One region of the Pseudomonas sp. GL_093 genome, then DNA from elsewhere that is predicted to be linked to it. Evidence: predicted binding sites of a transcription regulator. Region 1 holds the regulator's gene; each other region holds the start of a gene.
What was found. Region 1 encodes sigma-54, which starts transcription at its own class of promoters, with help from an activator protein. Its sites were predicted from a motif close to ANTGGCATNNANNTTGCTNT; they were not measured.
Positions count from the first base shown of each region.

Region 1 (3,320 bases):
GCGATCTGGCGCAGTAACTCCAGGTGCGCATCGGTAGCGGCTTCCGGGACCAGCAGAATGAACAGCAGGTCAACCGGGGCACCGTCGATGGCGTCGAAATCAATGGGTGCATCAAGGTGCATCAGGGCGCTGATGGGCGAGGTGCAGCCCTTCAGGCGGCAGTGGGGAATGGCGATGCCGTTGCCAAAACCGGTTGAGCCGAGTTTTTCACGGGCAATCAGAGCCTCGAAGACATCTTGCATCTCCAGATCCGGCACTTCTTTGTGGATAAGGTTGGCAATTTGCTCAAGGGCTTTCTTTTTACTGCCGCCCGGCACGTTCACGAGGGAACGGCCGGGGGTCAGGATGCTTTCAAGTCGGATCATGGGTTGGGAGTGTTAACGACCGGTCGCGCCCTGGAGGAGGCTTTGGGTCTTTTCCTTATGCTTTTTGAGTTGTTTATCCAGCTTGTCGGTCAGTGCGTCGATCGCCGCGTACATATCGGTATGCTCCGCGTTTGCGACCACTTCATTGCCGGGAATATGCAGCGTGGCTTCGATTTTCTGCTTGAGCTTTTCGACCGTCATCGTGACTTGCACGTTGGTGATTTTGTCGAAATGCCTCTCTAATCGTTCGAGTTTTTCGCCGATGTAGGTGCGAAGAGGTTCGGTCACTTCCAGTTGGTGTCCACTGATGTTGACTTGCATACAGCTTCTCCTTCGTTGCCAGTGCATAAAGCGGCAGGCAGAAATGCCTGCCACTGGAACGCTGTGGCGTGGCTCTACATCAACCGCTTACGTTCGCTCGAAGGCGCGATCCCGAGGGATTCGCGGTACTTGGCGACGGTGCGGCGAGCCACCTGAATGCCTTGTGCCTCCAGTAAACCAGCGATCTTGCTGTCACTCAACGGCTTTTTCTGATTTTCCGCGGCAACCAGTTTTTTGATGATCGCGCGGATCGCCGTCGACGAGCATTCACCGCCCTCGGAGGTGCTGACGTGGCTGGAGAAAAAGTATTTCAGTTCATATATGCCCCGAGGGGTATGCATGAATTTCTGCGTGGTCACCCGTGAAATCGTCGACTCGTGCATGCCCACCGCTTCGGCGATGTCATGCAGGACCAGCGGTTTCATGGCTTCGTCGCCGTATTCAAGAAAACCGCGCTGATGCTCGACGATCTGAGTGGCTACTTTCATCAGGGTTTCGTTGCGGCTTTGCAGGCTCTTGATGAACCAGCGGGCCTCTTGCAACTGATTGCGCATGAAGGTGTTGTCGGCGCTGGTGTCGGCGCGGCGCACGAAACCGGCGTATTGAGCGTTGACCCGCAGTCGTGGCACGGATTCCTGGTTCAGCTCGACCAGCCAGCGCTCGTTGTCCTTGCGTACGATCACGTCGGGAACGACGTATTCGGCTTCGCTGGACTCGATCTGCGAGCCTGGGCGCGGGTTGAGGCTCTGCACCAGTTCAATCACTTGGCGCAGTTCGTCTTCCTTGAGCTTCATGCGACGCATCAGCTGGCTGTAATCGCGGCTGCCGAGCAGGTCGATGTAATCGCTGACCAGGCGTTTGGCCTCGACCAGCCAAGGCGTCTTGGCGGGCAACTGACGCAATTGCAGCAGCAGGCATTCGCCCAGGTTGCGGGCACCGATGCCAGCGGGTTCGAATTGCTGGATGCGGTGCAGGACGGCTTCGATTTCGTCCAGTTCGATGTCCAGTTCCGGGTCGAAGGCTTCGAGAATCTCCTCGAGGGTTTCGTCCAGGTAGCCCTGATTGTTGATGCAGTCGATCAGGGTCACGGCGATCAGGCGATCAGTGTCGGACATCGGTGCCAGATTCAGTTGCCACAGCAGGTGGCTTTGCAGGCTTTCGCCGGCCGATGTACGGGTGGTGAAGTCCCACTCGTCATCATCGTTGCTGGGCAGGCTGCTGGCGCTGGTCTGGTAGACGTCTTCCCACGCAGTATCGACGGGCAGTTCGTTGGGGATGCGTTCGTTCCAGTCGCCTTCCTCGAGGTTATCAACCGTCGGGGCGGTTTCCTGGTAGGAGGGTTCCTGAATGTCGACGTTGGGTTGCTGTTCGGCTTTGTCGGCCAAGGGGTCGGCGTTATCGAAGTCGTCGCCTTCTTCCTGGCGTTCGAGCATCGGATTGGACTCCAGGGCCTCCTGGATTTCCTGTTGCAGGTCCAGGGTCGACAATTGGAGCAGGCGGATGGCCTGTTGCAGCTGCGGTGTCATCGTCAGCTGCTGGCCCATTCTCAAGACTAGCGATGGTTTCATGGCAGGGGCTTAACACCTTATTCGCCGGCGCACATGCGCCATCCACTACAGGGCGCCGGAGCGCCAAACATAAGCAAATTATATGCCCGAAACTGCAGCGTTTGCCTAGAGCGCTGTAACAATAAAAAAATGTTGATTTTTTATCGAGACAAGCGCCCGGGCAACCAGCCAGACACCTCAGTGCTTACAGGCGGAACTCATGGCCCAGATACACTTCCTTGACCAGGTCGTTGGCCAGGATGGTGGCAGAGTCACCTTCGGCGATCAGCTGGCCATCGTTGACGATGTAGGCGGTTTCGCAGATATCCAGGGTTTCACGGACGTTGTGGTCAGTGATCAGCACACCAATGCCCTTGGCCTTGAGGTGATAGATGATCTGTTTGATGTCGCCCACCGAAATCGGGTCCACGCCGGCGAACGGTTCGTCGAGCAGGATGAATTTCGGGTTGGTGGCCAGTGCCCGGGCTATTTCCACACGGCGGCGTTCACCACCGGACAGGCTCATCCCGAGGTTGTCGCGGATATGGCTGATATGGAATTCCTGCAGCAGGCTTTCCAGCTCTTTGCGACGACCGGCCTTGTCGAGTTCCTTGCGGGTCTCGAGGATCGCCATGATGTTGTCGGCTACCGAGAGTTTGCGGAAGATCGATGCTTCTTGCGGAAGATAGCCGATGCCGGCCTTCGCACGACCGTGCATAGGCTGGTGGCTGACATCCATGTCGTCAATCAGTACGCGGCCCTGATCGGCCTGTACCAGACCGACAATCATGTAAAAGCAGGTGGTCTTGCCGGCGCCGTTGGGACCCAGCAGGCCGACGATCTGACCGCTGTCGATCGACAGGCTGACGTCACGCACGACCTGGCGGCTCTTGTAGCTCTTGGCCAGATGCTGAGCTTTCAGAGTTGCCATTACTGGGCCTTTTGCTCGTCGGTTTTCTTCTTCGGCTGGATCACCATGTCGATGCGCGGACGCGACTCGGTGACCTTGTTGCCCGTCGCACGACCGGCGCTCGCAAGCTTTTTGACCGTGTCGTAGACGATTTTCTCGCCTTGGGTGACGTTGTTG
Region 1 is NZ_CM174448.1:1,005,224-1,008,543, forward strand. It holds gene ptsN (PTS IIA-like nitrogen regulatory protein PtsN) at 1-365, opposite strand, end outside; gene hpf (ribosome hibernation-promoting factor, HPF/YfiA family) at 378-686, opposite strand; gene AC3IUE_RS04395 (RNA polymerase factor sigma-54) at 761-2,254, opposite strand; gene lptB (LPS export ABC transporter ATP-binding protein) at 2,439-3,164, opposite strand; gene lptA (lipopolysaccharide transport periplasmic protein LptA) at 3,164-3,320, opposite strand, start outside.

Region 2 (3,320 bases), 860 kb from region 1:
CCTGCCGCGTGAAGTCATCCTCGATCAGCGCTCCATGAGTACCTACCTGATGAACTCAGGGCTGATTGCTTTGCTGGGGATTCAGCCGATCATGATTACCCTGGTGTTGGCTGCATTGATTGGGCCTGTCTCCCTGGGGGGATGGCTTTTTTCGGCTGGCTCCATGGCGCCGAAGTTCAGTCGGATGAATCCTGCCGCCGGCCTCAAGCGGATGTTTTCGACGAAGGCGCTGGTGGACCTGCTCCAGGCGTTTGCGAAGTTTTTAATCATCCTGACGGTGGCCCTGAAGGTGTTGTTGTCGGACATCGACGACCTGTTGCGCATTGGGCACGAGCCGTTGGAGCTTGCGATCATCCACTGTCTGCAAATAGTGGGCTGGAGCGCTTTGTGGATGGCCTGCGGGCTGATCATCATTGCAGCGGTGGACGTGCCGGTGCAGCTTTGGGAAAGCCACAAGAAACTGCTGATGACCAAGCAGGAAGTGCGTGACGAACATAAGGATCAGGAAGGGAAGCCAGAGGTTAAACAACGGATTCGCCAGCTGCAGCGCGACATGTCGCAGCGCCGGATGATGGCGGCGATTCCCGACGCCGATGTGGTCATCACTAACCCGACCCACTACGCCGTAGCGCTCAAGTACGATCCAGACAAGGGTGGGGCGCCGATGCTGATCGCCAAGGGCAGCGACTTCCTGGCCTTGAAGATCCGTGAAATCGCTGTGGCCAACGAAGTGCTGCTGCTTGAGTCGCCGGCACTGGCGCGTTCGATCTACTACTCCACCGAACTTGATCAGGAAATCCCTGGCGGGCTCTACCTTGCCGTCGCCCAGGTACTCGCTTACGTCTACCAGATCCGCCAGCATCGCGCCGGCAAGGGCAAACGCCCGGATCCGCTCAAGGGCGATTTGCCGATTCCGCCGGATTTGCGGCGCGACTCCTGAGCGCCACCGTCCGTCTGAAAACGCCGTGTACCTGTTAGTTATGACAGTAGACACACTTCCTCTTAAGCGTTGTCATGGCCTCGGGAATTCTCCCGTTCGATGTCCTTGTCATGGTCGTTCAATGAGTGAATTGATCACTATGGATGGGCGTTCATTCAGGCATTTGAGGTTACGGTCATGGCAGAACATGAATACAGAAAACTTCAAGGGATGGCGTTGGAATTTGTTTCGGGAGTCCTGGAGGAGGATCGGCTCGAGCGCACGATCAGTTACTCGGCTACGTTCGACATGACGCTGGACTTTACGCATTTTGTGCAGATGGCCAATGCCTATATTCCGGGTTATCTGAGCAACCCTGTCAATGCGATTCGCCCCGAACTGGACGGGTTCGGCTACCACGCTAGTTACAATCAGTTCTTCGACGCTGCTGGGAATATTGGTGATAACCACGCGTTGTTCGATGTCTTCACGCACTCGCGTAATTACGTGGATGAGTGGTCAACTGAAGAGCTGCAGGATCGTTACCACAAACCTCAATTCAGTGTGGTCGATGGCCGTTTGCAAGTTGTCGCGCGCAAGGACTTTCGTTGGGAGAACAAGCGTGAGATCAACGTCGAAGACCTGCCGGTCATTCCCTTTCAGTGGGCGCTTAACCTCATGCTGGGGCATCCTGGTCAGAAGACACTTATAACCATCGTGGTGCTCGGTTACGCAGAGGAGGATTTTGTAGAGGTGGAAGGTCTTCAAATGCTTAGAGGTACGCAGTACATGGTCGGCAAGGCGCTTCATTTCGGCCCGATCCACAAAGAGCAGATTCTGACGGCGCGTTAATCCCTCTTGTAGCAGCTGTCGAGCCTGCGAGGCTGCGTCCGGCTGCGAAGCAGTCGTAAAACCTTACGAGGAGTTCGTAGAGCGCGATCCCGCCTCGAGCGCTCGACAGCTGCTACAAATGCTCAATAGATCCCTCTATTCCCCGCCTCGGCAAAAGTTGGAAGGCTTCTTGCAGTAGCCGCTCTGCGCCTGCTTCAGGCGTCAAAAAGTTTGCTTTAAAGGAACGGGGAATACCGGTGGATCGCTCTCAGTTATTCAACAGTGCTCGCACAAACGTTGCCGACTTAAGTCGGGGCAATCTGGGTGTGCCGTTGTTGCTGCTGGTCATGCTGGCGATGATGATGTTGCCGGTGCCGCCGTTCCTGCTGGACGTGTTCTTTACGTTCAACATCGCGTTGTCGATCGTCGTCTTGCTGGTCTGTGTTTACGCGTTGCGGCCGCTGGATTTTGCGGTGTTCCCGACCATTCTGCTGGTGGCGACGTTGCTGCGACTGGCGCTGAACGTGGCCTCCACGCGGGTGGTGATGCTCCACGGCCAGGACGGCCATGCCGCCGCCGGTAAGGTGATCCAGGCCTTCGGCGAGGTGGTGATCGGCGGTAACTACGTGGTCGGTATCGTCGTCTTCGCGATTTTGATGATCATCAACTTCGTCGTGGTGACCAAGGGTGCCGGGCGGATTTCCGAGGTGAGTGCACGTTTCACCCTCGATGCGATGCCCGGTAAACAAATGGCCATCGACGCCGACTTGAACGCCGGGCTGATTGATCAGAACCAGGCCAAACTGCGCCGGATGGAGGTGGCCCAGGAAGCCGAGTTCTACGGTTCCATGGACGGTGCCAGCAAGTTCGTTCGCGGTGACGCCATTGCCGGCCTGCTGATTCTGTTCATCAACCTGATCGGCGGCATGGCGGTCGGTATCTTCCAGCACAACATGAGCTTCGCCGACGCCGGCAAGGTTTACGCATTGCTGACGATTGGTGACGGTTTGGTGGCGCAATTGCCATCACTGCTTTTATCTACAGCTGCAGCGATCATGGTGACCCGTGCTTCCGGTTCGGAAGACATGGGCAAGCAGATCAATCGCCAGATGTTCGCTTCGCCCAAAGCGTTGGCGGTAGCGGCGGGTTTGATGGCGGTGATGGGCCTCGTGCCGGGCATGCCGCATTTCTCCTTTCTCAGCATGGCAGCCCTGGCGGCTGGCGGCGCGTACCTGTTCTGGAAGAAGCAGAACGTGGTCAAGGTTCAGGCCCTGCAAGAGGTCAAGCGTCAACAGGAACTGCTGCCATCACCGGCTCGCGCTCAGGAAACCAAGGAGCTTGGCTGGGACGACGTCACTCCGATCGACATGATCGGCCTGGAAGTCGGCTACCGGCTGATTCCGCTGGTGGACCGCAATCAGGGTGGTCAATTGCTGGCGCGGATCAAGGGCGTGCGCAAGAAGCTGTCCCAGGACCTGGGCTTCCTGATGCCGACTGTGCATATCCGTGACAACCTCGACTTGGCGCCGAGTGCCTACCGCCTGACCCTGATGGGGGTGATCCTGGCGGA
Region 2 is NZ_CM174448.1:1,868,287-1,871,606, forward strand. It holds gene flhB (flagellar biosynthesis protein FlhB) at 1-940, shown strand, start outside; gene AC3IUE_RS08420 (hypothetical protein) at 1,118-1,771, shown strand; gene flhA (flagellar biosynthesis protein FlhA) at 2,008-3,320, shown strand, end outside.
Region 2: a site for sigma-54 is predicted at 1,969-1,988, ahead of flhA (flagellar biosynthesis protein FlhA). Genes of this name have one in related genera too.

Region 3 (3,320 bases), 1.1 Mb from region 1:
GCCGTGCCGACCTACATCGGCGGCGCCATGACCTTCGCCTGGGGCGCGACCAATACCGCCTATCGCAAATTGTCCCGTGAAACCCTGCAGCAGCGCTTCGCCGGCAGCGGCATCATCACCCGCTACTACAATCCGGAAATCCACATCGGCGCGTTCGCCTTGCCGCAATACGTCCTGCAGGCTGTGAACAAGCCTAGCAACGACTGATATCGAGCAAGCCAGAAAGGGCCCTCTCAGGTTGTGTGAAAACACACCGGAGACGGCCCTTTTTTCATGCTTCACTTATAGATGTAGAAGGTCCGGTTGAACGATTGGCCGGGGAAGAATGTCGAGATACATGTAAGCCCATCCATGGGTTTTATCGAGGAGGCACCTGATGCAAAAGTGGAAAGTCACTTTCGTTGATGATCACGGTGAAAAAGTTGACGAGGTGTTCGAGAGCGATGAATGCCCGGACAACGAGCAAGCCGCGAAGCTCATCCGCGCCCGGCGTCTGCCTGTGGCTGCCGAACTGGACCTCAACGATCTGGAAGGGCGCGTCGATGATCCGACTGTCAAAAGTCTGAAGACCCAGTGCAGCATTGAAATCCTCAGCATCACGCCAATCTGAACATCTCCTGTCACATTCCTAACCAGGCCTTGGCAGTGGCTCTATCTTGAGGCTACTCTGCAATCGAGATCAGCGAACGGATCGCTAAGGTCTGGTCTTGTCAGCTACATGCTTGCTTCCCACCGGCAACGTTGTTGCCGCATCGCTCGCCCCATTCGGTTGCGAGTGCCGGGAATACGGAAAGTCTATCCATCAGTCTGAGGGGGACGTTTCATGAGCACAGCCTATCAAGAAGACATCAGCACCAGCGTCTTGCGCCGCATGAAAGAAGGCGGCTTCGACTTTTCACGATTCCATCCCATCGAGTTCTACGCCATTTTCCCGGACGAGGAGCGGGCGCGCAGGGCGGCAGGGCATTACTGTGGTGAATCCTTGAATGCACAAATCAGTGTGCGCGATGACGGCGCGTGGTACCTGGAACTGAGCAAAGTGATGTACGCCACTTATGACGGCATCGGCGATTTTGAGCAGGATTTCGAGGCGGTGGTCGAGCCTTTGGGCGGCATCATCGAAGGATGGGGCGTCAAGCAGGAGGTACGAGGGCGACTCGCATAACTTATGAACAGTGACAACACTCAGCAACGGCTGACCTCAGGGTTGGCCGTTTTCGTTTGTGGGGTTTGGAAATCGTGTTTTTGATTCATAACGTTTCAAAAGCGCAAAAAAAAGCCGCCTAAACAGGCGGCTAAAGGGAAGGTCATCAAGATTTTCAGCGAATGCGCGGATTATCCGCATCGACTCCCGGGCAGTGAAATCAACTCTGGCTATGCTGGTGATAGGCGACAACATTGCTTCGCAATGAAGCGGGGGCGATCAGGTGGGGGCATTTACCGCACAGGATTGGTGCGGTGCGTGCAGTGCGATTATCCAACTGATTGATATCAAAGCGTTTATGCCGATGGCACGGGCTTTGCGAAGCCCAGATGTCCGGGTGACAAGGAGTACGGCATGATCCGCACCTATTTTGATGAGATGTACGATGCCGGCGGCCAGGTCCGCCCGCATTATCGGGAGTTTGCCCGTTGGCTGTCCGAAACGCCTGACGAGCTTTTGGCACAACGGCGACGCGAGGCCGATCTGCTATTTCATCGCGCCGGGATAACATTCACGCTCTATGGTGATGAGCAAGGGACAGAGCGCCTGATTCCCTTCGACACCATTCCCCGCAGCATCCCCGCCAGTGAATGGCGAGTTGTCGAGCGCGGCTGCATTCAGCGGGTCAAGGCGTTGAACATGTTCCTCGCCGACCTCTATCACGAGCAGCGCATCATCAAGGCCGGCATCATTCCAGCAGAGCAGGTGCTGGCCAACGAGCAATACCAGTTGGCGATGCAAGGGCTGGATTTGCACCGCGATATCTATTCCCACATCTCCGGGGTCGATCTGGTGCGTGATGGCGACGGCACGTACTACGTGCTTGAAGACAATCTTCGTACACCGAGCGGCGTCAGCTACATGCTCGAAGACCGCAAGATGATGATGCGGTTGTTCCCCGAGTTGTTCGCGGCCCAGCGCATTGCCCCTATCGACCACTATCCGAACCTGTTGCTCGACACCCTGAAAAGCTCCAGCCCGATTGATAACCCGAGCGTGGTGGTACTGACGCCGGGTCGTTTCAACAGCGCGTTCTTTGAACATGCGTTTCTGGCGCGGGAAATGGGCGTTGAGCTGGTGGAAGGCGCGGACCTGTTCGTGCGGGATGACAAGGTGTTCATGCGCACCACGGACGGGCCGAAAGCCGTCGACGTGATCTACCGTCGCCTCGACGATGCGTTCCTCGATCCGCTGGCGTTCAACCCGGACTCGATGCTTGGTGTTCCAGGGCTGCTGTCGTCGTACCGCTCTGGCAACGTGGTGCTGGCGAATGCCATTGGCACCGGGGTCGCGGACGACAAATCGGTCTATCCCTTCGTCACGGACATGATCCGTTTCTACCTGGATGAAGAGCCGATTCTGAAGAACGTGCCGACGTTCCAGTGCCGCAATCCCTCTGAACTGTCCCACGTACTGGCCAATCTTCCGGAACTGGTGGTCAAGGAAACCCAGGGCTCCGGCGGTTACGGAATGCTGGTCGGGCCGGCGGCGACGGCGGCGGAAATCGAGTCTTTCCGCGCGCGGATCAAAGCCAAGCCCCATGCGTACATCGCGCAACCGACGTTGTCCCTGTCGACCTGTCCGACCTTTGTCGAAAACGGCATCGCCCCACGCCACATCGACCTGCGTCCGTTTGTATTGTCTGGCCGCGAAACCCGGGTTGTGCCCGGCGGTTTGACCCGTGTTGCCCTGCGCGAAGGCTCTCTGGTGGTGAATTCATCCCAGGGCGGTGGAACCAAGGACACCTGGGTGGTCGAGGATTGAAGGAAGCCTGCCATGTTAAGTAGAACTGCCTCGGATTTGTATTGGATGTCGCGTTACCTGGAGCGGGCGGAAAACCTCGCACGGATGCTCGACATCAGTTATTCGCTGTCGCTGATGCCACAGGATGGTCGTGGTGACGGCCTGCATGAACTCGCCATGCCGTTGCTGATCACCGGCACCCTGGACGATTACCTGGAGCGCCACGGCGATCTGCATGCTGAACGGCTGCTGCATTTCTTCGCCCTGGACGCGGCCAACCCGGCGAGCATCTACAGCTGCCTCGGCGCCGCGCGGGCCAGTGCCCATGCGGTACGTGGGCGAATCACCGCCGACATGTGGGAAAACATCAATG
Region 3 is NZ_CM174448.1:2,080,993-2,084,312, forward strand. It holds gene speE (polyamine aminopropyltransferase) at 1-207, shown strand, start outside; gene AC3IUE_RS09430 (hypothetical protein) at 377-610, shown strand; gene AC3IUE_RS09435 (ribonuclease E inhibitor RraB) at 824-1,165, shown strand; gene AC3IUE_RS09440 (circularly permuted type 2 ATP-grasp protein) at 1,559-2,968, shown strand; gene AC3IUE_RS09445 (alpha-E domain-containing protein) at 2,981-3,320, shown strand, end outside.
Region 3: a site for sigma-54 is predicted at 1,508-1,527, ahead of AC3IUE_RS09440 (circularly permuted type 2 ATP-grasp protein). Genes of this name have one in related genera too.

Region 4 (3,320 bases), 2.6 Mb from region 1:
GGCCAGGTTGAGCATCAACTCACCGCCGGTCTGGCTGATGGTCACGCTGTTGACGGTGGCCGGCAGGTACGTCACCAGCGAGGTCGCCTTGCCGTCGTAGGTCGCCGTAGCGCCGAAGGTATAGGTACCCGCCGTGGCCACTTCGCCTGCGTCGTTTTTGCCGTCCCAGATGAAACTGGAAGTACCGGTTTTCTGGCTGGCCAGGTCGATCGTGCGGACAACCTTGCCATCGGTATCGGTGATCTTGACCTTGACCGGGTCCACCGACGCCGGTACGGCAATGGTGCCGCTGAAACTCTTGGAGGTATCGACCACCGCCTTGTCGGTCGGTGCAATAACCGAACGTCCGACCAGCGACGACGCCTGCAATGCCTGGGACGAGTTGTAATTGCTCGCCAGGCCACTGACGGTGTCGTTAAGCGTGGTGATGCCTTCCAGGCTACTGAACTGGGCCAACTGGGCGACGAACGCGCCGTTGTCCTGCGGTTCCAGCGGGTTCTGGTTTTTCAGTTGCGTTACCAGCAACTGCAGGAACGCGTCCTTGCCCAGGGCCTTTTTGCCGGTGGCGCTGTTCGTCGCCGACGTCAGGCCATCCGTCGTGGTGCTGGTCTTGATCGAGGAGTTGGCCAGGATGTCCTTGAGGCTAATGCCACTGGTGGTATCGGTAACACTCATCTGAGTCGCCCCTTATCACTGACCGAGGGTCAGGACCTTCTGCATCATGGTTTTGGCGGTGTTCATCATTTCGGCGTTGGTCTGGAACGAACGGCTCGCGGAAATCATGTCAGCCATTTCTTCCACCACGTTGACGTTCGGGTAGTAGACGTAGCCCTTGGCGTCAGCCGCCGGATGGTTCGGCTCGTAGCGCGCCTCAAGGTTGCTCTGGTCCTCGACCACGCCCAGCACTTGCACGCCTTGACCGGCCGCGTCCTGGTTCTGGAACAGCGAGTCGCTGCCACCGCTCTGGCCACCCTGGAACATGGTGGCGAATACCGGGTGCCGTGCACGGTAGGTCTGGTCGATGCTCGACGAGACGGTTTCGGCGTTGGCGATGTTCGAGGCGACGGTGTTCAAGCGAGTGGTCTGGGCACTCATGCCGCTACCGGCAATGTTGAAAACACTGGCTAGAGACATGACTTACTCTCCACGAAGGGCTGACATCAGCCCTTTGAATTTGCTGTTGAGCAGGGTGAAGCTGGCTTGGAAGTTGACCGCGTTTTCCGCGTAGTTCGACTGTTCCAGCTGGGCATCCACGGTGTTCTGGTCGATCGACGGTTGCATCGGCGTGCGATACAGCAGCGACTCGTCGCCATTGCCCAGGCCTTCGGCTTCGATATGACGGCTGTTGGTCATGTTCAAGGCGAAAGTGCCGTTCTTGGTCTTCTCGTTCTGCTCGGCGAGCACTTTCGAGAAGTCCAGATCCCGAGCCTTGTAGTTCGGGGTGTCGGCGTTGGCGATGTTGTTGGCCAGGACTTCGGCACGCTGAGCGCGGAAGCCCAGGGCTTGTTCGTGGATACCGAGCGCTTTATCGAAGCTGATGCTCATGTCGGAAACCTTCGGGTGACCTGATTTTTCGTAACAGGGACATAGCAAGCGTCGTGCCAATTGAAAAAAGCCCGTAAACAGGGGCTTTGCGGGCAGTGGCAATGCGGCAATGCCAGAAAAGCGGCAACCGATTTCCGCCGCCTGCCGCTTTTCTGCCGCTTATCCCGGCCGGGAGAACACCACCTGCCCCTGTGGGAGCGAGCTTGCTCGCGATAGCGGTGGATCAGGCAATGAAGATGTCGACTGATCCGACGCCATCGCGAGCAAGCTCGCTCCCACAGGGAATTGGGGTGTTTGGGGGAAATCATCAGGCAAAAAAAAACGGGAGCCCCTGAGGACTCCCGTTTTTTGATGACGCCAACGAATCACTTCGCCTGGTAAATGATCCCCGGGCTGCACTGGACCATCTGGTAATGATCCGGCAAACCGTTCAGCGCCTCGGAAGCACCGAGGAACAGATAACCGCCTGGCTTCAACGTGCTGTGAATGCGCAACAGGATGTCCTTCTTCACCTCGGCGGAGAAGTAGATCAGCACGTTGCGGCAGAACACGATGTCGAACTTGCCCAGGGCTGCGTAGCTGTCCAACAGGTTGAACGAGCGAAACTCCACCCGACTCTTGATCGGTGCCTTGATTGCCCAGCGCCCCGGCCCCTTCGGGTCGAAGTAACGTTGAAGGCGCTCGGGTGACAGGCCACGGCCGATGGCCAGGCTGTCGTACTCGCCGGTCTTGCAGTTGGTCAGCATGGTACCGGACAGGTCAGTGGCAACGATCTGCACGCCCATCTTCAACTGGCCCATGTTCACGCGTTCGAACTCATCGATCGACATCGACAGCGAGTACGGTTCCTGACCCGACGAACAGGCCGCCGACCAGATCCGCAGACGCTGGCCAGGGGCGGCCTTGATCGCTGCCGGCAGCACCCTGTTCTTCAAGACTTCAAACGGATAGGTGTCACGAAACCACAGGGTTTCGTTGGTGGTCATGGCATCCACCACCATCTCGCGCAAACCGCTGCGCGGCTGGGTCTGGATGCGCTGGACCAGTTCACCCAGGGACTTGATGCCTTGCTGTTCCATCAGTTTGTTGAGACGGCTCGAGACCAGGTACTGCTTGTTTTCACCGAGCAAAATGCCACAGGCTTTTTCCAGGAAGACCCGGAACTGTTCGAAATCCAAATTACCCGTAGACAAAGATGCCGCCTCTTAAATCGTATTAACCGTTAGGGGCAAAAGGCCCCTAGCTGATGTCTGCTGCTTTGATCCGGTTGACTACCCGGGATGCCAGGTCATCAGGACGGAATTTGGCAAGAAAGTCATCGGCACCGACCTTCTTGACCATCGCCTGATTGAATACACCCGACAACGAAGTATGCAGGATGATGTGAAGCTTTTGCATGCGAGGGTCGTTGCGGATCTCGGCCGTGAGGGTGTACCCGTCCATCTCCGGCATCTCGATGTCGGAAATCATCATCAGGAACTCTTCTTCCGGCTTCTTGCCCTCGTCGACCAGCTTGCGCAGGTAATCCAGCGCTTGCCGACCGTCGTTCAACGCCACCACTTCGACACCGACCGTCTGCAGACAACGAGTCACCTGCTTGCGCGCCACCGACGAGTCATCGACCGTCAGCACTCGCAAAGAGAGCGCCTTGTGCTGGGTTTCGACATCCACCACGCCGACGGAAATCGCTTCCGGTGTCGGCGCCACTTCTGCCAGCACTTTCTCGACGTCGATGATTTCGACTAACTGATTGTCGACCCGAGTCACAGCCGTCA
Region 4 is NZ_CM174448.1:5,429,413-5,432,732, forward strand. It holds gene flgD (flagellar hook assembly protein FlgD) at 1-675, opposite strand, end outside; gene flgC (flagellar basal body rod protein FlgC) at 691-1,134, opposite strand; gene flgB (flagellar basal body rod protein FlgB) at 1,138-1,545, opposite strand; gene cheR (protein-glutamate O-methyltransferase CheR) at 1,911-2,738, opposite strand; gene AC3IUE_RS25050 (chemotaxis protein CheV) at 2,785-3,320, opposite strand, start outside.
Region 4: a site for sigma-54 is predicted at 1,587-1,606, ahead of flgB (flagellar basal body rod protein FlgB). Genes of this name have one in related genera too.